DNA from 4 places in the Streptomyces sp. a15 genome. Region 4 is predicted to be linked to each of the others. Evidence: riboswitches for the same ligand, from Rfam matches in the RefSeq annotation. Region 4 holds a riboswitch; each other region holds the start of a gene.
The links. Region 4 has a riboswitch for cyclic di-AMP ahead of AC5P09_RS13485 (transglycosylase family protein). Riboswitches for the same ligand answer to the same signal wherever they lie in the genome.
Positions count from the first base shown of each region.

Region 1 (5,646 bases), on a different contig from region 4:
TGGACGCGGCCACGCTGGAGGACGCGCGCGCGTTCTTCCGCACGTACTACGCGCCGGGCAACGCCGTCCTGTCGGTCGTCGGCGACATCGACCCGGAGCAGACGCTCGCCTGGATCGAGAAGTACTTCGGGTCCATCGCACCGCACGACGGCAAGCCCGCGCCCCGCGACGGCTCGCTGCCCGAGATCATCGGTGAGCAGCTGCGCGAGGTCGTCGAGGAAGAGGTCCCCGCGCGCGCGTTGATGGCCGCCTACCGGCTCCCGGAGGACGGCACGCGCGCGTGCGACGCGGTCGACCTGGCGCTCACCGTCCTCGGCGGCGGCGAGTCGTCCCGGCTCTACAACCGGCTCGTACGGCGTGACCGTACGGCGGTGGCGGCCGGCTTCGGCCTGCTGCGGCTGGCCGGGGCGCCCTCCCTGGGCTGGCTGGACGTGAAGACGTCCGGCGACGTCGAGGTGCCGGTCATCGAGGCCGCCATCGACGAGGAGCTCGCCCGGTTCGCCGAGGAGGGCCCCACGGCCGAGGAGATGGAGCGCGCCCAGGCCCAGTTGGAGCGCGAGTGGCTGGACCGGCTCGGCACGGTCGCGGGCCGTGCCGACGAACTGTGCCGGTACGCCGTCCTGTTCGGCGACCCGCAGCTCGCCCTGACCGCCGTACAGCGCGTCCTCGACGTGACGGCCGAGGAGGTCCAGCAGATCGCCAAGGCCCGCCTGCGCCCCGACAACCGCGCGGTGCTCGTCTACGAGCCGATCTCCCCAGAACCTGCCGAGGACGCGGATCCCCCCGAAGACCCCGAGGCCGAGGCCACGGTCGAAGCCGGCGACAAGAACGAGGAGGCGGCCCGGTGACCGAGCTCGCCACGATGGAATTCCACCCCCAGCCCCAGGCCGGCGAGGCCAGGCCCTGGGCCTTCCCGGCGCCCGAGCGCGGCACGCTCGACAACGGCCTGACGGTGCTGCGCTGCCACCGCCCCGGCCAGCAGGTCGTCGCCGTGGAGGTGCTCCTGGACGCTCCCCTGGAGGCCGAACCGGCCGGTCTGGACGGCGTCGCCACGATCATGGCGCGGGCCTTCTCCGAGGGCACCGACAAGCACTCCGCCGAGGAGTTCGCCGCCGAGCTGGAGCGCTGCGGCGCCACCCTCGACTCGCACGCCGACCACCCCGGCGTACGGCTCTCCCTCGAGGTCCCCGCCTCCCGCCTGGCCAAGGCGCTCGGTCTGCTCGCAGACGCGCTCAGGGCGCCCGCGTTCGCCGACAGCGAGGTCGAGCGACTGGTCCGCAACCGCCTGGACGAGATCCCGCACGAGCTGGCCAACCCGTCCCGGCGTGCCGCCAAGGAGCTCTCCAAGGAGCTGTTCCCGGCGACCTCGCGCATGTCGCGCCCGCGCCAGGGCACCGAGGAGACGGTCGAGAACATCGACTCCGCGGCCGTGCGCGGCTTCTACGAGAAGCACGTCCGCCCCGCCACCGCCACCGCCGTGGTCGTCGGCGACCTCACCGGCATCGACCTCGACGCGCTGCTCGGTGACACCCTCGGCTCCTGGACCGGCTCCTCGGCCGAGCCCCGTCCCGTGCCGCCGGTGACCGCCGACGACACCGGCCGGGTCGTCATCGTGGACCGCCCCGGCGCCGTCCAGACGCAGCTGCTGATCGGCCGTATCGGTCCCGACCGGCACGACCGCGTGTGGCCCGCCCAGGTACTCGGCACCTACTGCCTGGGCGGCACCCTCACCTCCCGCCTGGACCGCGTCCTGCGCGAGGAAAAGGGCTACACCTACGGTGTGCGGGCGTTCGGTCAGGTCATGCGCTCCGCTGCCCCTTCTTCCCCCGGAGGGGCTACAGGTGCCGCGATGCTGGCGATCAGCGGCTCCGTCGACACCCCGAACACCGGCCCCGCCCTTGACGACCTGTGGACGGTGCTGCGCACCCTCGCCGCCGGAGGGCTCACCGACGCCGAGCGTGACGTCGCCGTGCAGAACCTCGTCGGAGTGGCGCCGCTGAAGTACGAGACGGCGGCGGCCGTGGCGAGCACGCTGGCCGACCAGGTCGAGCAGCACCTGCAGGACGACTTCCAGGCGAGGCTCTACCAGCAGCTCGCGGCGACGGGCACCGTCGAGGCCACCGCGGCGGTCGTGAGCGCCTTCCCGGTCGACCGTCTGGTGACCGTCCTCGTCGGGGACGCGGCGCAGATCAAGGAGCCCGTGGAGGCTCTCGGGATCGGCGAAGTCACCGTCGTTTCGGCGGAGTAGGCGCACGCGCGCGTGGCGAAGCGGGCCAACGCGCGTCCAGGGGCCCTGGTGACCCAAGAGTCACCAGGGCCCCCCTATGTCCGAATTGAGGGAGAGGTTGCCTGTCTGCCCTGTGGCATGCGCTACAAAAGCCGTCATTCGTTTGGGGTTTGAAACTTGGCGCGTTTAGCGTCATGCGGGCTGTCCGTCAGGCACCGCGCCGCACCCGCGGCACCGGGCAGCCATCGCCGAGTCCCCACATGGCGCGAGCCAGGGGAGCCGGGGACCCACACCACAAGTCCCTGGGGTGAATCGGACGCCCGCGCGCATCGCGAGGGGGCCCGTAGGAGACCTTCCTGCTCCGAACCCGTCAGCTAACCCGGTAGGCGAGAAGGAAGGAAAGGATCAGCCACTACATGGCGTTCACCTGCGCCACCGGGAAGCATCGTCGTCCCAGCCGGATGAAGCGCACCACCGCCCGTGCGGCGGGTGTCGCGGCCCTCACCACCACCGGTGTCGTCGGCACCCTGGCCGCCCCGGCGCTCGCCGCCGAATCCGCCGTCGAGCAGACCGGTTTCATCCCCGTCATCTCCACCGGCGACTCGATCGCCGACCAGATCGACGCCCAGGCCGCCGCCCAGAAGCAGGCCGCCGAGGAGGCCGAGGCCCAGAGGAAGGCCGCCGAGGAGGCCGCGCGCAAGAAGGCGGCCGCCGAGGCCAAGGAGGCGCGCGAGATCAAGGAGCGCGCCGCCCGCGAGGCCGAGCGCAAGCGCCTCAACTCGTACGTCGCCCCCATCTCCGGCTCGTACATCTCGACCGGCTACAAGACCGGCGGCGCCGTCTGGTCCTCCGGCAGCCACACCGGCGTCGACTTCCACGCCGCGAGCGGCACCTCCGTCCAGGCGGTCGGCTCCGGCACGGTCGTCGAGGCCGGCTGGGGCGGGTCGTACGGCAACAACATCGTGATCAAGATGAACGACGGCACGTACACCCAGTACGGCCACCTGTCGTCCATCGGTGTCTCCGTCGGCCAGACGGTCACCCCGGGGCAGCAGATAGGCCTCTCCGGCGCCACCGGCAACGTCACCGGGGCACACCTGCACTTCGAGGCCCGCACGACCGCGGAGTACGGCTCGGACATCAACCCCGTCGCCTACCTCCGCTCGCACGGCGTGAACGTCTGACACTCGCGCCCGCGAACGTCCCACGCGCGCGTTCCGGCAACGTCTGACGACAGACGGCTCCCGTCCCGAAGCCCCGGCTCCCCGAGCCGGGGCTTTCGGCGTTTCAGACGGCCGTCTGTCCAAAAAATATCCATGGATTCCAGTCCGCCATCGGAAATTCCCGCTGATTGCAATAGAGTCACTGAACACACGTCAATCGTCGACGTTTCACGGGGATTAAAGCGGAGGTCGGTCATGCGTATTCCGGCGCACTCGGTATGCACGGCGATCCGGGACGACATCGTCGCGGGTGTCTACGAGCGCGGCAGCCGGCTCACCGAGGAACTGCTCGCGCGCCGCTACGGCGTCTCGCGTGTCCCCGTCCGCGAGGCCCTGCGCACGCTGGAGGCGGAGGGCTTCGTGGTGACCCGGCGGCACGCGGGCGCGTGCGTCGCGGAACCCACCGAGCAGGAGGGTGCCGACCTGCTGGAGATGCGCATGCTCCTGGAGCCGCTCGGCGCCTCCCGGGCCGCCCAGCGGCGCACCGAGGCCCATCTCAAGGTGCTGCGCGGCCTGGTCCGGCTGGGCCAGGAGCGGGCCAGGCGGGGCAACAGCGAAGACCTGCGCTCCCTGGGGGGCTGGTTCCACGAGACGCTCGCGCAGGCCTCCGGCAGTGCCGCGATGACCTCGATGCTGACCCAGCTGCGCCACAAGATCGCCTGGATGTACACGGTGGAGGCGCCGGCCAACCCGGTGGAGTCGTGGGCGGAGCACGGCGCGATCGTGGACGCGGTGGCGCGCGGCGACAGCGAACGCGCGCGGGCGCTCACGGCGCTGCACACGGAGCGCGCGACGGCGGCGCACCGGCTGCGATTCACCGGCGGCGGGGAGCGGCCGGACCGTGTGAGGAACTCGCAACCTCCCGTAAACATGACGGGCCTGCGGCATTAACACGGGCACCGTATACAAAGAGGGGATAATTCGCGGGGGATTATTTCCGCTGCCTGTGATCGGGAAATACGAAGGGCTCGCCCGATAATTCGGACGAGCCCTTCGCGGCAAACGTGAATTGTGTGCTCAGACGGTCTCGGGGAGTTCTTCGAGACCCTCGGAGACCAGCTTCGCCAGACGGTCGAGGGCCACGTCGGCGCCCTCGGCGTCGGAGGCGAGGATGATCTCCTCGCCGCCCTGGGCGCCCAGACCGAGGACGGCCAGCATGGAGGCCGCGTTGACGGGGTTGCCGTCGGCCTTGGAGATCGTCACCGGGATACCTGCGGCCGTGGCGGCCCGGACGAAGATGGAAGCGGGGCGGGCGTGGAGACCCTCGGCCCAGCCGACGTTGACGCGGCGCTCAGCCATGTGATGCTGCCCTTCGGTGTATCAGGTTGTCTAGACCAGTTTCCCATATCGTGAAGCATGCCCGGAGCGGTCCTTCGTCCCGCCCCGCGGCGTCGTCGGACCGCGGCCTCGGTCCGGCTTCTCGTCCTCCACAGACTGCCTCGCGCCGTTGTCGTACGCGAGCCGTACTCTGGGGCCCATGCAGACCTCGTCGGACCGGCACGAGTATCCCGCCCACTGGGAGGCCGACGTGGTGCTGCGCGACGGGGGTACCGCGCGCGTCCGGCCCATCACCGTTGATGACGCCGATCGCCTCGTCAGCTTCTACGAGCAGGTCTCGGACGAGTCGAAGTACTACCGCTTCTTCGCGCCCTACCCTCGTCTGTCCGCCAAAGACGTCCACCGCTTCACGCACCACGACTTTGTGGACCGGGTGGGACTCGCGGCCACCATCGGCGGCGAGTTCATCGCCACCGTACGCTACGACCGCATCGGGTCCGACGGCATGCCCGCCTCGGCCCCGGCCGACGAGGCAGAGGTCGCCTTCCTCGTGCAGGACGCCCACCAGGGACGCGGCGTCGCCTCCGCCCTCCTCGAACACATCGGCGCCGTCGCGCGCGAGCGGGGCATCCGGCGGTTCGCCGCGGAGGTGCTGCCCGCCAACAACAAGATGATCAAGGTATTCAGGGACGCCGGCTACACCCAGAAGCGCAGCTTCGAGGACGGCGTTGTACGCCTGGAGTTCGACCTGGAGCCGACGGACCGCTCGCTCGCCGTGCAGTACGCGCGCGAACAGCGCGCCGAGGCGCGGTCCGTGCAGCGGCTGCTCATGCCCGGGTCCGTCGCCGTGATCGGGGCCGGGCGGGCGCCCGGCGGTGTGGGCCGCAGCGTGCTCGACAACATCAGGGGCGCCGGATT
Region 1 is NZ_JBWLKM010000016.1:130,815-136,460, forward strand. Features, by position in the region: gene AC5P09_RS19100 (M16 family metallopeptidase) at 1-848, shown strand, start outside; gene AC5P09_RS19105 (M16 family metallopeptidase) at 845-2,248, shown strand; cyclic di-AMP (ydaO/yuaA leader) riboswitch at 2,464-2,630, shown strand; gene AC5P09_RS19110 (M23 family metallopeptidase) at 2,644-3,411, shown strand; gene AC5P09_RS19115 (GntR family transcriptional regulator) at 3,646-4,341, shown strand; gene AC5P09_RS19120 (HPr family phosphocarrier protein) at 4,468-4,749, opposite strand; gene AC5P09_RS19125 (bifunctional acetate--CoA ligase family protein/GNAT family N-acetyltransferase) at 4,928-5,646, shown strand, end outside.
Region 1: another riboswitch for cyclic di-AMP. It lies ahead of AC5P09_RS19110 (M23 family metallopeptidase); the one in region 4 lies ahead of AC5P09_RS13485 (transglycosylase family protein).

Region 2 (5,646 bases), on a different contig from region 4:
CCAGGGGGCGGAGCCCTCTGGCGGGGTCGAAGGGGCAGCGCCCCTTGGGATGGGACGGGTAGGGGCGGCGGGGGCGAGGTCAGCCCGCCCGGTGTACCACCGCGTCGCACAGTTCCATCAGCGCCGCCTTCGCGTCGCACTCGCGCAGGGGGGCAAGGGCCGCCCGCGCGTCCTTCGCGTACCGCACCGTGTCACGCCGCGCGTGCTCCAGCGCGGGATGCGCCCGCAGGCCCTCCAGCGCCTTCGCGTGCAGGGCGTCGTCGGTCAGGTCGGAGTCCAGGAGTTCGCACAGGGCGATGTCCTCGGCCAGCCCGAGCCGGGCCGCGCGCTCGCGCAGCCGCAGGACCGGCAGGGTCGGGATGCCCTCGCGCAGATCCGTCCCGGGCGTCTTCCCGGACTCGTGGGAGTCGGAGGCGATGTCCAGCACGTCGTCCGCGAGTTGGAAGGCGACGCCGAGCCGCTCGCCGTACTGGGTCAGCACGTCGACGACCGTCTCGTCGGCGCCGGACATCATCGCCCCGAAGCGGCACGCCACCGCCACCAGCGATCCCGTCTTGCCGCCGAGGACGTCGAGGTAGTGCTCGACCGGGTCGCGGCCGTCGGTCGGACCGGCGGTCTCCAGGATCTGCCCGGTCACCAGCCGTTCGAACGCCTCCGACTGGACCCGGACCGCCTCGGGCCCGAGGTCGGCCAGGATGTGCGAGGCCCGCGCGAACAGGAAGTCGCCGGTGAGGACCGCGACCGAGTTGCCCCAGCGGGCGTTCGCGCTGGCGACTCCGCGCCGCACCTCGGCCTCGTCCATCACGTCGTCGTGGTACAGCGTCGCCAGGTGGGTCAGTTCCACCACCACCGCCGACGGCACGATCCCCGGCGCGTAACGGTCGCCGAACTGGGCGGACAGCATCACCAGCAGCGGCCGGAACCGCTTTCCGCCCGCCCGCACCAGATGCTGGGCGGCCTCCGTGATGAAGGGGACCTCGCTCTTGGTGGCTTCGAGCAGTCCCTCCTCGACAGCCGCCAATCCGGCCTGGACATCGGCTTCCAGAGCCTGGTCCCGCACGCTCAGCCCGAACGGCCCGACGACGGTCACGAGGGATCTCCTGTCTGCTGTGTCTACTGGCGATTACACGGTTTGTCGATAGGTCGCTGCCATCACTCAAGTCAGCGTATCCGGTCACGTTTCGATCACCGATAGCGCCCGCCCGTGCAGCCCGGGCGATATCGGATCACGACGGGTATGTTTTTGATCACTCTAAAAGAATGGATATCTGCCGATTTACCTGGAAGTAGTGGAGTGTGTCGCGAACCACCGTCGATACCGAGCCCGGAAGCCGGCCGCCTCCGGAGATCGGCCCGGTCCTGCGCGTGACGGGCGGCCGTCACCTGACCGGACGCACACACACGGCCGAATTCGCCCTCACCCCGGACACCACGCACCCGGTCCACTGAACTCACGGGGTCACGCTCATGCACATCCGTACGTCCTTCCCCTACGAGACGACCCACGAGGACCTCCGCATCCCGCTCCCGGACGGGACGCTCCTCTACGCGCGCGTGTGGCGCCCCCTCACGGACGAACCAGTACCCGCGATCCTCGAATACCTGCCGTACCGCCTGACCGACTGGACCGCGCCCCGCGACTGGCAACGCCATCCCTGGTACGCGGGCCACGGGTACGCCTCCGTACGAGTGGACGTACGCGGACACGGCAACAGTCAGGGCATGCCGGACGACGCGTACTCGGCCACCGAGCTGGCGGACGGCGTCGCGGTCGTCCGATGGCTCGCGGCCCAGCCCTGGTGCGACGGCAAGGTCGGCATGTTCGGCATCTCCTGGGGCGGCTTCGACTCCCTCCGGATCGCGGCCCTCGCACCCGAGCCGCTCAAGGCGGTCGTCACCGTCTGCTCCACCGACGACCGCTATGACAACGACGTGCACTACCTGGGAGGTTCCGTCCTCGCGGTGGACATGCACGCCTGGGCGGCCGCCCTGCTGGCCCTCGCCTCCCGCCCGCCGGATCCGCGGTACGTCGGCGAGGCCTGGCGGGACATGTGGCTCAAGCGCCTGGAGGAGGTCGCCCCCCTCATCCACACCTGGCTCGACCACCAGACCCGCGACCGCTACTGGCAGCACGGCAGCGTCCGCGAGGACTACGGCGCGATCGACGCCGCCGTCCTCGCGGTCGGCGGCTGGCACGACCCGTACCGCGACACCGTCCTCCGCCTCGTCGAGCACCTGCCCGCCGACCGCGTCCGCGGCCTGATCGGCCCCTGGTCCCACCAGTACCCCGACCGCGGTCTGCCGCCCGGCCCGGCGATCGGCTTCCTCCAGGAGACCCTGCGCTGGTGGGACCACTGGCTGAAAGGGGTCGAATCGGGCGCGATGCGCGAGCCGCTGCTCCGCGCCTACGTCAGCGACTCCCACCCCCCGGCCACGGTCTACGACACCCTGCCCGGCCGCTGGGTCGGCGAGCCCGCCTGGCCCTCCCCCAACGTCTCGATGGTCTCGCACGCCCTCGAGGGCGCCCCTCTCCTGGTCCGCTCCCCGCAGCACACGGGTGTCGACGCCGGCCGCTTCCTCCCCCTGGGGAACGACGCCGACCTGCCGCCCGACCAGCGGGAGGAGGACGCGAGGTCGGTGTGCTTCGAGTTCGAAGCCGACGAGGAGACCTGGGTGTTGGGGCGGCCGAGGGTGCGGCTCAGGCTGACCTCCGAGGTGCCGCGCGGCCAGGTGATCGCCCGGGTGTGCGACGTCGCCCCGGACGGCGCCTCGACGCTGGTCACCCGGGGTGTACTGAACCTGTCGGCGCGGCAGGGGCGGGACCGGGCGGTGCCGTGGGAGCCGGGCGTCACTCAGGACGTGGAGTTCGAGCTGAACGGCATCGGGCACGCCTTCCCGGCCGGTCACCTCGTCCGGCTGGCCGTCTCCTCCGCGTACTGGCCGTGGATCTGGCCGCAGCCCGACTCGGCGGCCGGCTTCACCCTGGACCCGGTGGGCAGCTTCCTCGAACTCCCGGTGCGCACAAGGGAGTCCGCCTCCGGCATCGCCTTCGAGGAACCGGAGCAGTCCGAGCCGCTCGGCGTCAACGTCCCCGTCACGCTCGACGAACCGCGCCCCGAGCGGCTGGTCGTCCGCGATGTGGCCAAGGGCGAGTGGCGGCTGGAGGTCGATCCGCTCCCCCACTCTCGACTTCGCTCGAGCGGGGGGACCCCCATCGGCGGCACCCGCGTGTATCCCGACGGTCTGGAGTTCACCGAGGACGCGCTGGAGACGTACACGATCAACGAGTCGGACCCCCTGTCGGCCCGGGCCCGCTCGGACTGGACGGTCGCGCTGCACCGGCCGGAGCTCGCCTGGCGGGCAACGGTCCGCACACGGTCGGAGATCAGCTGTGACGGAACGGACTTTTCCACCTCAAACGAGGTGATCTGCACGGACGGCGACGAGGTCGTCTTCCACCGGACGTGGGAGAAGCGGATTCCACGGACGGCCGGTTGACTACGAGTTGGGCCCATTGCCCGTTTTGGCCACCCTTGTACTTGCCCGTGAGTTGGGTCACTTGCGGCCACTTGGGGCCGCGCCTCCGCACGTCCGCGTTTCGCCTTGCCTTTCGCGCCAGTTGAGCCTTGGCAACCGCAAAGGATCAAGCACCCCAAATGCCTCAGATCAAGGTCACAGGGTCGAAGTGTGAATCAGCCACTTGTTTCGGCCATGTGCTCTCGCATACGTTCCGGGCCTGTCGGGCGGACGCCTAATCCTGCCGCCGCCCTACAGAACACTCATCGACCAACACCGCACGGCAGGAGCGGGGGACCCAGGTAAGCGCCGGACCGGACATCACGCCGGTACGGCTAGGGGTTAAGTCGCGCCGCCTCACGGCGGTACGGCCGGGCAGCTCCCGCCCGAACCCGACAGCTCACCTCGTAGGCGCCGGAGAGGAACAGCGCCATGCCCGCACGAGGCAAGCACCGTCGTACCCGCACCAACCCGCTCACCCGAGGCGTCGTCACCGCCGGAACAGGCGTCGCCGCCCTCGCCCTCCCGCTCCTGGGCGCGACCACCGCGAGCGCCGCACAGCCGGCCAAGGCCCCCGCCGCCGCGCCGGCCGCAGCACAGGTCAAGTCCGTCACGTACACCACGGCCAAGGGCGACTCGCTCTACGGCATCGCGGACAAGTACGACACTCCCGGCGGCTGGCGCCAGCTCTACAAGGACAACCGCAAGGTCATCGGCGACAACCCCCGGCTGATCCACCCGGATGTGAAGCTGACGGTCAAGACGGCGAAGAAGGCCGGCACGACGGCCGACAAGGCCTCGACGTCCGCCAAGAAGTCCGCCCAGTCCGTCGCCAAGGCCACCCAGGCCTCCGCCAAGACGTACGCGGACAACCTCGACGGCTGGATCCGCGAGGCGATGGACATCATGGCGCAGAAGGGCATCCCCGGCTCGTACGACGGCATCTACCGCAACATCATCCGCGAGTCCTCCGGCAACCCCCGGGCCATCAACAACTGGGACTCCAACGCCGCCGCGGGCACCCCCTCCAAGGGCCTGCTCCAGACCATCGACCCGACCTTCCAGGCGTACCACGTGGACGGCACGTCGTGGGACCCGTACGACCCGGTCGCGAACATCACCGCCGCCTGCAACTACGCGGCCGCGCGGTACGGCTCGATCGACAACGTCTTCGGGGCGTACTGAGCCTGACTACCGCTGCGGAAACAGTCTTTCGAGGACGACGGCGATGCCGTCGTCCTCGTTGGACAAGGTGATCTCGTCGGCCACGCACTTGAGTTCGGGGTGGGCGTTGGCCATGGCGACGCCGTGGCCGGCCCAGTCGAACATGGGGATGTCGTTGGGCATGTCCCCGAAGGCGATGGTCTCTTCGGGGCCGAGCCCGAGATGGTCGGCGGCCAGGGCGAGGCCCGTCGCCTTGGTGATGCCGCATGGCTGGAGTTCGACGGTCCCGGGTCCCGACATGGTGACCGTGGCGAGGGAACCCACCACGGAACGCGCCGTCGCCGCCAACTCGTCGTCGGACAGGTCGGGATGGCGCAGCAGCACCTTGCTGACGGGCTCGCTCCACAGGTCGTCGCGCCGCCCGACCCGGACGGCGGGCAGAGTCGGGTGCGGCATCAGATAGCCGGGCTCGATGAGGGTCAGCCCGTCGACGCCGTCCTGGTCGACGGCCGCGTACACCTGGCCGATCTCGGCCTCGATCTTGCCGAGCGCGGTCTCGGCCAGCTCCCGGTCCAGGGTGACCGACCACAGCAGACGGTCCGCGCCGGCGTCGTACACCTGCGCGCCCTGCCCGCACACCGCGAGCCCCTTGCTGCCCAGGTCGTCGAGGAGCGGCCGCACTCTGGGCGCCGGGCGGCCGGTCACCACCAGATGCCGGGCCCCGGCCGCCGCCACCCGCGCGAGCGCGGCGAGCGACCGGTCGGACAGCGTGTCGTCGCCTCGGAGCAGCGTTCCGTCCAGGTCGGTGGCGATGAGTGAATATGCGGTGGGTGCGGCCATGATCAGAGAATACGGATGGAACGCCGCATCGACTCGACGCGAACCGGACGGCTACAGCCTTCACATGCGTTGACGCATGCTCCGGTTAGGGCAGTTGGCGCGGTCACGCGGAGTCCCGTACCACCA
Region 2 is NZ_JBWLKM010000015.1:40,466-46,111, reverse strand. Features, by position in the region: gene AC5P09_RS17895 (polyprenyl synthetase family protein) at 80-1,090, opposite strand; gene AC5P09_RS17890 (CocE/NonD family hydrolase) at 1,468-3,498, shown strand; cyclic di-AMP (ydaO/yuaA leader) riboswitch at 3,775-3,943, shown strand; gene AC5P09_RS17885 (transglycosylase SLT domain-containing protein) at 3,949-4,701, shown strand; gene AC5P09_RS17880 (HAD family hydrolase) at 4,708-5,520, opposite strand; gene AC5P09_RS17875 (LacI family DNA-binding transcriptional regulator) at 5,624-5,646, opposite strand, start outside.
Region 2: another riboswitch for cyclic di-AMP. It lies ahead of AC5P09_RS17885 (transglycosylase SLT domain-containing protein); the one in region 4 lies ahead of AC5P09_RS13485 (transglycosylase family protein).

Region 3 (5,646 bases), on a different contig from region 4:
GCCGGCCACGATGAGCAGCGGGGTGCCGTGGTGCACGACCGCGGCGCGCTGGTTCTCGTTCAGCCCGTCCAGGAGCGCGGCCGGGTCCACCGCCGGGCGCGGGGCGCCGTCGCGGTAGTACGCGTCCCGGTCCGGCGGCACGTCGAACTTCCCGCCGAACAGATCGTCCGGAACGGGCTCCGGTGCGTGATCGTCGTCGGGCGGCGGGGGTTCTTCCTCGTGGGCCCGGGGGCCCTGGAGGTTCGCCAGGAAGCTGTCATCAAAGAGGCTGCTCATCGCTCTCCGAGTCTAGGACGCCCCACTGACAGCCCGCCGCCACCCCAAGAACTTCGCCCCGTACGAAGGGTTCTCGGAAGGACTCCGGAAGGGCTCAGAAGCCGAGGATCTTCCAGAGCTGGCCGCCCGGTGTCTTCCTGCCCTCCAGCATCGTGCCGTCGCGGTCCGCGATCGACCAGGCCGAGACATAGACCTTGCCGTCGTACGGGTCGACGGCCACGCCCGCCGGGAACGGCACCTTCACGCTCGTACGTTTGCCGTGCGAGACCTTCGTCACCCGGCCGGCGAAGAGCTGGCTGACGTACAGGTCGCCCTTGTCGTTGAAGGCCAGGCCGCCGATGGAGCCGAAGCCGGACTTCCAACCGAGGATCCTGCCGGTCCGGGGGTCGACCTTCCACACCCGCGCGGTGGGCTTGGCGGCCTCGCCGTTCAGCTCGCCGACGTAGAGCGTGCCGTCGGGGCCGAGGGCGAGGGAGGTGGGGACGGACTCGTTGCCGTCGTGGTCCGGGAAGACCGTGAAGGGGCGGACCCTGCCGCCGGGCGAGACGACGACCAGGTCGTTTCCGGCCGCGTCCGCGACGATCTTGCGGCCGTCGGGGAGGGCGAGGACGGCGTACGGGTTGGACTCCAGCGACGCCTTGTGCGGGTTGTGCCGGAACTCGACGGCCGAGATGTCCGCGGCGATCCTCGCCTTGCCGTGCTCGAGGTGCAGCAGCTTGCCGAGGGTGTTCCAGGGCGGGGCCGTCGGGACTCCGGCCTCCGGCGGGGCGTACGTCTCGACGCCCCAGACCTTGCCGTGCAGGGCGGAGACACCGTCGAGGCCGGTCGCGAAGCCGCCGTCCGGGGCGGCGCCCGAGGGCAGCCCCTTCACCACCCTGTGGTGCTTCCACGCGCCCCCGTCCCAGTAGACCTTGGTGAGCGCGGAGGTGAGGCCGACGCACGTCTCGCCCTCGGGTCCCTCCCCGATGCACTTCTTGCCGCCCCGGCCGGCCTCGGCGACGTACAGCCGGCCGTGGTCGTAGGAGAGCTGGCGCGGGTTGTCGAGGCCGGTCGCGATCACCCGGACGACCGGTTTGCCGCCCGCCTGGCCTCCCTGGCCCGCACTGGCGGGCGCGACGCCCGCGGTGGCGGCGAGTGCGACTCCTGTCGCGAGTCCCGTGGCGACGAGTGTCCTGCGTTTCGTCATGGCCGTGCCCCTCTTCCCCAGCCACGGCACCGGACCGCGGCTGGGTGGAAGCTAGCGCCCCGAAGCGGGCGGACGTCATCACTCCGGAGAAAATACGCACAAGTCGTGGCAGATCCCTCCGGATCGACCACGGCGAGCCATGCCCTGACCCAAGGTCACGAAAATGTATCGGGCATATCGAACATCAACCTTCACAGGGGCCACACCAGTTGGCTACCGTGCCAGACAGGCCGTACGACACCCACCGGCGAACGTCGCCGGGCCGCACGGCCTCCGCCGAGTCCGACGCGCCGCCGCGCGCCCGGAGCCGGGGACCCACCGACCTTGGGGTGAATCGGCCCGAACTCCCTTCCAGGGAAAGGCCGTAGGGCAAACCTTCCTAACCACCCGCCCGAACCCGACAGCTAACTCGGTAGGCGGAACGTGGAAGGAGTCGCCTCCCTTGGCGTCGCACCGCAAGTCGCGCCCTTCGGGCACGCGCGTAGCAGGCATATGGACCCCCGCCCTCGCCACGGCCGCCCTCACCTCCGTGGCACTGCTGTCCCAGACGGCCAACGCCGCCCCGTCGGCCGACGACAAACCGAGCCTCGAAGAGGTCGAGAAGAAGGTCGACGACCTGTACCGGCAGGCGGAGTCGGCGACCGACAAGTACAACGCGGCCCAGGAGAAGACCGCGAAGCAGCGCAAGCGCGTGGACACCCTCCTCGACGACGTCGCCCAGCGCACCCAGAGCCTCAACGAGGCGCGGGAGGAACTCGGTTCCTTCGCCGCCGCCCAGTACCGGACCGGCGCCTCCGCCCCCGACACGGCGACCTTCCTGCTCGCGGACTCCCCGCAGGACTACTTCGACCAGACCCAGCTGATGGGCCGGCTGACCAACCGCCAGAAGGGCGCGGTCGACGACTACGTCACCGAGCAGTCCGCGACGATGAAGAAGCGCCAGGAGGCCACCGAGAGCCTTCAGACGCTCACCAAGTCACAGGGCGAGCTCAAGACCGCCAAGGCCACGGTGCAGACTAAGCTCGCCGACGCCCGCGCGCTGCTGTCGCAGCTGACCGCCGAGGAGAAGGCCCGGCTCGCGGCGATCGAGCGGAAGAAGCAGCAGGAGGCCGCGGCCAAGGCGGCCGAGCTGGCGCGGCAGCAGGCGGCGGAGCAGAAGGCCCGGGAGGAGGCGGCGGCTCAACAGGAGGCGAGCAGCGGCTCGTCGAGCTCTTCCTCCTCCACCGACTCGTCCACCGCCACGGACGCCTCGTACGCCACCAAGGCCGAGAAGGCGCTCGCCTTCGTCCGCGCCCAGATCGGCAAGCCGTACGTCTGGGGCGCCACCGGCCCCGAGTCCTACGACTGCTCCGGCCTCACCCAGGCCGCCTGGAAGGCCGCCGGCGTCGACATCCCGCGCGTCACCTACGACCAGGTCAAGGCCGGCACCACGGTCTCCGTCTCCGCCGCCCAGCCCGGTGACCTGGTCTTCTTCTACGACGACATCAGCCACGTCGGCCTCTACATCGGCAACGGCATGATGATCCACGCCCCGAAGCCGGGCGCGTACGTCCGCGAGGAGTCCATTTTCTACGACGGCGAGTCGTCGATCCACAGCGTGGTGCGGCCGGCCTGACAGGACGCCGCCCGGACGCGGGCGCGGGCCCTGGTCAGTGACCTCCCTGGTTCTCGACACAGGGCCCCGCTCCCGGCTGGGGCTCGGCGTAGACGCCGTGCACCTCGCTGGTCAGCTCGTCCTTCGTCACCCGCCCGGACACGCACACGACGCCCGTGTAGACGGCGTAGTACCCGTTCCCGACGAAGACGCCATGCTCCTCGCCGCAGCCGACACGCCGCAGTGCCGCCGCCACGCGCTGGTCACTGAAGCGGCCGAACTCCCCGGAGCCGCCTTCCTCCCGGACCTTCGCCAGCTCCGTGAGGATGAGCTCGGCCGACGCCTGCCCACTGGCCTGCTGCTCCGCGCTCAGGGACGCCCGCATGCGGTAGGCGTGGTTGTCGGCGTAGTTGGGGGGCGCGTCGACGGGCCCGTCCGGTCGGCCTCCGTCCGGGCTCGACGTGCTCGACGTGCTCGACGTGCTCGGAACGGGTGAGGAAGGCAGCGCCGTGGGTGTCTCGGTCGGCTGCGCGCACTTCGGCGGGGGCGGGTAGGAAGGCGTCGGGCTGCCCGACTGCGCGGAGCCGGCCTCATCGGCTGCCCCGCCCTTTTGGCTGCCGCACGCGGTCATGGTGATCGCCGTGAGGGAAGCGGCTGCGGCCATGGCTGCTGATCGCCTGAAGGGCATGGGCAGAGTTTCCCCGCTCGGAGCGCGGGTTGTCATGAGCGGAACTACTCAGACCGTCGCCGTGGGCGCGGTGACCTCGGCCCGGGCCGGCGACGGGTCCCTCAGGTCCACAGCACCGCGATGAAGATGTTCGCCGTGGTCAGCGCGCCGACCAGCCCGAACAGCCGCTTGTCCACCGTCTCCTCGTCCCGCTGGACGTAGACGAGCCCCAGGATCACGATCAGCAGGGCCAGCTTCACGCCGATCTTGATGTTGTTGACGGACTGGTCGTCGGCCTGGTTGAGGCCGACCAGGATGACGCCCGTGACCAGCATCGTCAGCGCGCCGTGCAGCATCGCCGGGACGAAGCGGGCGGTGCCCTGGCCCATCGCCTTCATCTGGGTGAGGAAGCCGCCGAGCAGCGAGGCGATGCCGATGATGTGCAGGCCGACGAAGAGATGGATGAGTACGTCCATGAGGCCGGAGCCTAATCAGACCCCCGGGCGCCCTCCGACACCGCCCCGTCCCAACCGCCTCTCCCGACCCCGACCCCGACCCCTGCCTCGCCTCACCCACCTCGCCTCGCCTCACCTCGCCTCGCCGCGGCAGATCTTGCATATATGCGGCCCATAGCACCCGACCGCCCTCGCTGGTCCGGATTCGGCACATCGGTCATCGCTCTGCGTGAAGTCGACGGGGCCGACCGCGGATCACGGTCACATACGGTCACCCGGTGGTCAGCTCGGAGAACTTCCGCACATCGCGTTACCCCGCCGTCACGGTCAGGTTTAGCGTCCTCCCTCAGGTGACCGGCTCCCCACCGCCGCCCGGACCAGGGGCGGCAGTCGGCCACCACCGCCGAGAAGGTCCGGCGGCGGTCCGCTCCCCCTGTGCGGGTCGTCGCCGGACGCGTGACCGCCCCCGGGTGGCCGTACGTCCGCTCCGCTTGGCGTTCGTACGGACAGGGCGGTCGTACGAGTCGTACGAAAGGACGTGCAGTCCACGTGGCAGCGCACCGCAAGCCCCGGCAACGCTCGGTCAGCGGCACCAAGGCCCGGACGGCGGCGACGATCGCCCTCGCGGGCGCGGCGACCGCGACCGGCTTCGACGGGACCGGACACGCCGAGCCTCAGCTCACGCCGGCGCAGGTCAAGGCGAAGGTGGACAAGCTGTACCAGGAGGCGGAGGTCGCCACCGAGAAGTACAACGGCGCGAAGGAGAAGGCGGAGGCCACCGAGTCGCGGCTGTCGAACCTGCGGGACGAGGCGGCACGCAGGACGGAAACCCTCAACTCGGCCCGGGACGCGCTGGGTTCCATGGCCGCCGCCCAGTACCGCGACGGCGGCCTCGACCCCGCCCTGCAACTCGCCCTCTCCGACGACCCCGACCAGTACCTGGACGGCGCCGAGTTCGCCGAACGGGCCGGCAGCCGCCAGGCCTCGTCCGTGGCCCGCGTCCGCGAACAGCTCCGGGAGATCGAGCAGCTGCGCGGCGCCGCACACATCGAGCTCGCCTCACTGCAGTCCCGCCAGGCGGAGCTGAAACGCCACAAGAAGACGATCAACGGCAAGCTGGGCGCGGCCCGACAGCTGCTGTCCCAGCTGCCCACGGAGCAGCGCGCAGGGCTCGGCGAGGGAGACGCGGCCCGCGCCTCCCGCTCGTCGACGACCGACCGGGACGGCCTGACGACCCCCGGCTCAGCCACCGCTCAGGCCCCCAACTCCCGCGCCGCGGCCGCCGTCTCGTACGCCTACTCCAAGCTCGGCAGCCCCTACGTCTGGGGCGCGACCGGCCCGGACGCCTTCGACTGCTCGGGCCTCATGCAAGCCGCGTACCGCTCCGCCGGCATCTCCCTCCCCCGCACCACCTACGCGCAGATCGACACCGGCACGCGCGTCTCCCGCTCCGAACTACTCCCCGGCG
Region 3 is NZ_JBWLKM010000001.1:562,257-567,902, forward strand. Features, by position in the region: gene pcrA (DNA helicase PcrA) at 1-276, opposite strand, end outside; gene AC5P09_RS02595 (ScyD/ScyE family protein) at 371-1,462, opposite strand; cyclic di-AMP (ydaO/yuaA leader) riboswitch at 1,727-1,896, shown strand; gene AC5P09_RS02600 (C40 family peptidase) at 1,905-3,077, shown strand; gene AC5P09_RS02605 (hypothetical protein) at 3,112-3,720, opposite strand; gene AC5P09_RS02610 (hypothetical protein) at 3,846-4,199, opposite strand; gene AC5P09_RS02615 (C40 family peptidase) at 4,728-5,646, shown strand, end outside.
Region 3: another riboswitch for cyclic di-AMP. It lies ahead of AC5P09_RS02600 (C40 family peptidase); the one in region 4 lies ahead of AC5P09_RS13485 (transglycosylase family protein).

Region 4 (5,646 bases):
GGGGCGAGCCGTCCGGTGCGGTCGACGCCCTGGCCGAGGCGGACGATCGTCATACGGCGGTCCAGGTCGACCAGTTCGCCGGTCGCCGGCTCGGCGTCGGCGACGAGGAGCCGGATGGAGTTCGTACCGCAGTCGACGGCGGCGACCCGGGTCACTTGGCGTCCTCCTGAACGGACTGAGCACGCTGAGCGGGCTGAGCGGGCTCCGTGGATGTCTCCTGGAGCCGCGTCACACACGTCCCCTTCCTCCACCACTCCGGCAGCATCTCCAGCGCCTCGTCGCCCAGCGGGTTGACCCCAGGGCCGGCCGCCAGGGAGTGGGCGACCAGGACGTGCAGGCACTTCACCCGGTCCGGCATGCCGCCCGCGCTGGGGAAGCCCTTCAGCTCCTCGATCTCGTCGCGGCGCCGGATGTAGTCCTCGTGCGCGGCGCGGTAGGCGGCGGCGAGTTCCGGGTCGGTCGCCAGTCGCTCGGTCATCTCCTTCATGACGCCGTTCGCCTCGAGGGTGCCGATCGCGGAGTTCGCCTTGGGGCACGTCAGGTAGTACAGCGTCGGGAAGGGCGTGCCGTCGGGGAGGCGGGGGGCCGTCTCGACCACGTCCGGCTCGCCGCACGGGCAGCGGTGCGCGATCGCGCGCAGACCGCGCGGCGGACGCCCGAGCTGCTGCTTGAAGGCCTCGACGTCCGCGTCGGTGGGCTCGGTGCGCGGAGTAGGGGGCGGGGGCGTTTGCATGCCTGTCTTTCTATCGGTCAGTTCGCTGGTCTCACGAGTCTCACTGAGCGGAAGCGTCGGACTTGTCGACGCCGTCCCAGACGTTCGCGTACCAGGGGCGGTCGGCCGCCCCGAGGTCGGTGCGCGACTGCCTGGCCGCGTCCGGGTCGATGACGATGTAACCAGTCTCCCCCGGCATCACATAGTGCAGCCGCTGCCGGATCTGCTGCTCCGCGTACGCGTCGTCCTGCCAGCGCGCCTTGAGGTCGCGCAGCTGCTCGACCCGCTGCCGGGCCTGCTCCTGCTGCTGCTCGAGATCGGCGATCTCGGCGCGCTGGGAGACGTACTGCCTTATGGGATAGGCCAGGGCCACGATCAGCGTGCACAGGACCAGGGCGAGGAGCGCGGCCCGTCCAGTGAGCCGGGAGCGGCGGGCCTGCCGCTTGGTCTGGGAGCGGTACACACGGGCCGCGGTCTGCTCGCCGAGCAGCTTGATCCTGGTCGCGGTGGAGAAACGGTCCCGGTCCTTCACGGCCATGTTTCCCCGCCTCCCGTCTCACACGTGCGTACGTCCCCGCACACGGTACGGGACCGGTACGGGGACGTACGTACGACTGGCTAAGGCTTAACCCTGCTTGGCTCAGCCTTGGCCGGCTGAGCCCTGCTTCGGCTCAGCCCTGCTCGGCTCAGCCCTTGAAGCGGGGGAACGCGCTGCGGCCGGCGTACACCGCGGCGTCGTCGAGGATCTCCTCGATGCGCAGCAGCTGGTTGTACTTGGCGACGCGGTCCGAGCGGGCCGGGGCGCCGGTCTTGATCTGGCCGCAGTTCACCGCGACGGCGAGGTCGGCGATGGTGACGTCCTCGGTCTCGCCGGAGCGGTGGGACATCATGCACTTGAAGCCGTTGCGCTGGGCCATCTCCACGGCGTCCAGGGTCTCGGTCAGCGAGCCGATCTGGTTGACCTTGACGAGCAGGGCGTTGGCGGAGCCCTCCTCGATGCCGCGGGCGAGGCGCTCCGGGTTGGTGACGAAGAGGTCGTCGCCGACGATCTGGACCTTGTCGCCCAGCTTCTCGGTGATGACCTTCCAGCCGGCCCAGTCGTCCTCGTACAGCGGGTCCTCGATGGAGACCAGCGGGTACGCGGAGACGAGCTCCTCGTAGTACTCGGTCATCTCGGCGGCCGAGCGGGACTTGCCCTCGAACTCGTACTTGCCGTCCTTGTAGAACTCGGACGCGGCGACGTCGAGCGCGAGCGCGATCTGCTCACCGGGGACGTAACCGGCCTGCTTGATGGCCTCGAGGATGAGGTCGAGCGCGGCGCGGTTGGACTCCAGGTTCGGGGCAAAGCCGCCCTCGTCGCCCAGGCCGGTGGACAGGCCCTTGGTCTTCAGCACCTTCTTGAGGGTGTGGTAGACCTCGGCGCCCCAGCGCAGCGCCTCGGAGAAGGACTCCGCGCCGATCGGGGCGATCATGAACTCCTGGATGTCCACGTTGGAGTCGGCGTGCGAGCCGCCGTTCAGGATGTTCATCATCGGAACGGGCAGCAGGTGCGCGTTCGGGCCGCCCAGGTAGCGGAAGAGCGGGAGGTCGCTGGCCTCGGAGGCGGCGTGGGCGACGGCGAGCGAGACGCCGAGGATGGCGTTGGCGCCGAGGGAGCCCTTGTTGTCGGTGGCGTCCAGGTCGAACATCGCCTGGTCGATCAGGCGCTGCTCGGTGGCGTCGTAGCCGACGAGCTCCGGGCCGATCTGCTCGATCACGGCGAGGACGGCCTTCTCGACGCCCTTGCCCAGGTAGCGGTTGGGGTCACCGTCGCGGAGCTCGATGGCCTCGAAGGCGCCCGTGGAGGCGCCGGAGGGGACGGCGGCACGACCCGTGCTGCCGTCGTCGAGGCCGACCTCGACCTCGACCGTGGGGTTGCCTCGGGAGTCCAGGATTTCCCGGGCTACGACGACGTCGATGGACGGCACGAGCATCTCCTTCTTCAATGTGACGCGGTTCGGCAGGACCGCGGTGGGTTCTGCGAGACGAGCCTAACCGGCTCCGGGCGATCGGCCAGCCGGTCGACCACCGGATGGACAGAACCGAGAGTAAATTGTTTCCGAACGGAACAAAGAGTGCCGTGCAACTCGCGGGGAAATCGCACGGGACCGGCACGAAAAAGCCCCGCCCCGGTGCGTACGGGGGAAGACGCACCGGAGCGGGGAGCCCGTGGGGACGGGGGGTGGCCCTCACGAGGCCTCCACTATGGAGTCCACGGATAAGAGGGCGCTGTGGTTCAGCTGAGAGCCGCGTAGTACTTCAGGTGCGGCTCTTACCTTCGGGCGCAGCCCTTACTTCAGGTGTAGCCCTTACTTCCGGTGCAGCCCTTACTTCAGGTGCAGCTGCTGGCCCGGGTAGATGAGGTCGGCGTCCGTGACGATGTCCTTGTTCAGCTCGAACAGCTTGTCCCAGCCGCCCTTGACGTCGTGCTCCTCGGCTATGGAGCTGAGGGTGTCGCCGGAGACGACCTTGTACTCGCCGTCGCCCTTCTTGACCTTCTTGCCGGTCGGGGTGGTGACGGTCTTCTTCGCGGCCGGGCGGTCCGCGGAACGGGAGGCCGGCTGCTCGGTCGAACGGCTGCTGTCCGAGGAGCTGCTGTCCGAGCTGCCGGAGCCGCTGGACGTGTTCGACGAGGTGTCGGCGCTGCCGTTGTAGGCGGAGTTCGACAGGTTCACACCGCAGTTCGGCCAAGCACCCTTGCCCTGACCCGCGAGGACCTTCTCGGCGACGGCTATCTGCTGCGCCTTGGAGGCCTGGTTGGCCTGCGCGGCGTACTGCGTGCCGCCGTACGCGGCCCAGGTGGAGGCCGAGAACTGCAGGCCGCCGTAGTAGCCGTTGCCGGTGTTGATGGACCAGTTGCCGCCGGACTCGCACTGGGCCACGGCGTCCCACTCGGAGGCGGTGGCGGCGGAGGCGCTGCCGGCGGCCATCAGCGGGGCGGCGACGGCGGCACCGGTGACACCGGCGATGGCGATGGCACGGGTGGCCTTGGACGGACGGCGGTGCTTGCCCTTGGCGGAAAACAGCATGGTGGATCCCCTCACCGACGCCTGCGAGGTGAGCTGTCGGGTTCGGGCCGGTTGAGTTGCCCGGCCGTGCCTCGCGCTGTTTCGTGCGCGGCACGGCTTCACCCCAAGCCGGTCCCAGCTCAACTGCTGGTCCCGGCGCCTACCTTGGGTCCCCCGCTCCTGCCTACGGCGCATTACGCGACGACTGTTCCCGGGCGCCACTGGCAGGATTCGGCGTTGCGGCGGCCGGGGCTCGTGTTGGCGAGCGGTCCTGACGGTAGACACGCGATCCGCGGAATTTCAAAGACGATCAGGGCTTCTGAGACTCATCCCACACTTCGCCAAATCGGACATTCGGTGGCGAAGTGTGACGCGAACTCCCGCTAGTTTTCGCCCGATTCGATACCTACGGTGAGGGTCTGACCGGGCACGATGACGCTCGCGTCGGCGCCGATCGCCTGCTCGTTCTCCGCGTAGAGCTCACGCCACCCGCCTTGGAGGCCAAGGGAGTCGGCAATGGAGGCGAGAGTGTCCCCGGGGCGGACGGTGTACGAGTCCGCGCGGGCGGCGTGACGGCCGGCAGAGGCGCCCGTGTCGGCGTCGGCGGTACCCGCGTCCGCGCCTGTGGCCGCGGCCGTCTCGTCGGCGCTGTCGCCGCGGTGCTTGCCCGCACCGAGGGAGCCGGTGTCGACGAGGGCCGAAGAGCCGCCCTCTTGCCAGAAGTTGTCCGAGTCATCCGGATTCGTCGCGCCGGTGGAGTCACTGTCGGAGTCGTCGCCGGAGCCCTGCGAGGCGCCGGGGGTTGCAGCAGAATCAGACGAGGTGTCGGACTTGGCCGAGTTGTCGGCTTCGCCGGAAGAATCCGACCGGGCGTCAGAATCGGACGGTGTGGGCGACACGGACGACGAAGGCGCGTCCGAAGCCGCATCGCCGGACGAGTCCGCCGACGACTCGGAGGAGTCCGACAAGCCGGATGATCCGGATGAGTCGGGCGAGCCCGACTCATCCTCCGCACCCGACGTCGCGTCGTCCGCCACGCCCGTGTCGACGTCGGGCGCCGCGGTGTCCTTGCTGAGGCCGTTGAGCAGGCCGCAGGTGGACCAGTAGCCGACGCCCTGGTCCGCGAGGATCTTCTCCGCGACGGCTATCTGCTGGGAGCGGCTGGCCTGGTCGGCGCGCGAGGCGTAGTCGAGGCCGCCGTACTGCTCCCAGTCGTCCTGGGCGATGTGGAGCCCGCCGTAGTACCCGTCACCGGCGTTCTCGCTCCAGGAGCCGCCCGTCTCGCAGTTCGCCACCTGGTCCCACGTGGTGCCGGTCGCCGCGCTCGCGCCGGTGGCACCGAGGAGCGGGATCGCGATGGCGGAGCCGGTCACTCCGGCCGCCACAAGGATGGCCGGAGCCTGGCGGGGGCGACGATGACGGCCGTTCCCGGAGAGCATGCGGAAACCTTTCGCGAGACAACGGTGACCAGCGTGGCGGGTGAGGCTCGGCGCCGCGCTGGCGTGAACGTATAGGCAGCCGATCACTTGTCACAAGTTAATGCCGCGCAGATCACGTGAAGATCACAGACTTGAAGGCGCGTCACCTTTACGCAGGTGAGCGAGTCAGCCACGCGGCGTGAACTCGACGGGCAACGTCCGCAGCCCGCGCATGATGAGACCGCCCCGCCACCGCACATCAGCTGAATCCACCGCGAGTTGCAGGTCCGGGAGGCGGGTGAGAAGCGTCGCGAGCGCGGTCTGGCCCTCCAGGCGGGCGAGGGGGGCGCCGAGGCAGTAGTGGATGCCGTGGCCGTATCCGAGGTGCTGGTTGTCGCGGCGGGACAGGTCGAGCGTGTCCGGATCGGCGAACCGCTCCGGGTCCCGGTCCGCGGCGGCCAGGACGACG
Region 4 is NZ_JBWLKM010000010.1:80,187-85,832, reverse strand. Features, by position in the region: gene AC5P09_RS13505 (Ppx/GppA phosphatase family protein) at 1-155, opposite strand, end outside; gene AC5P09_RS13500 (DUF501 domain-containing protein) at 152-733, opposite strand; gene AC5P09_RS13495 (FtsB family cell division protein) at 774-1,250, opposite strand; gene eno (phosphopyruvate hydratase) at 1,399-2,685, opposite strand; gene AC5P09_RS13485 (transglycosylase family protein) at 3,079-3,780, opposite strand; cyclic di-AMP (ydaO/yuaA leader) riboswitch at 3,784-3,961, opposite strand; gene AC5P09_RS13480 (LysM peptidoglycan-binding domain-containing protein) at 4,143-5,198, opposite strand; gene AC5P09_RS13475 (cytochrome P450 family protein) at 5,364-5,646, opposite strand, start outside.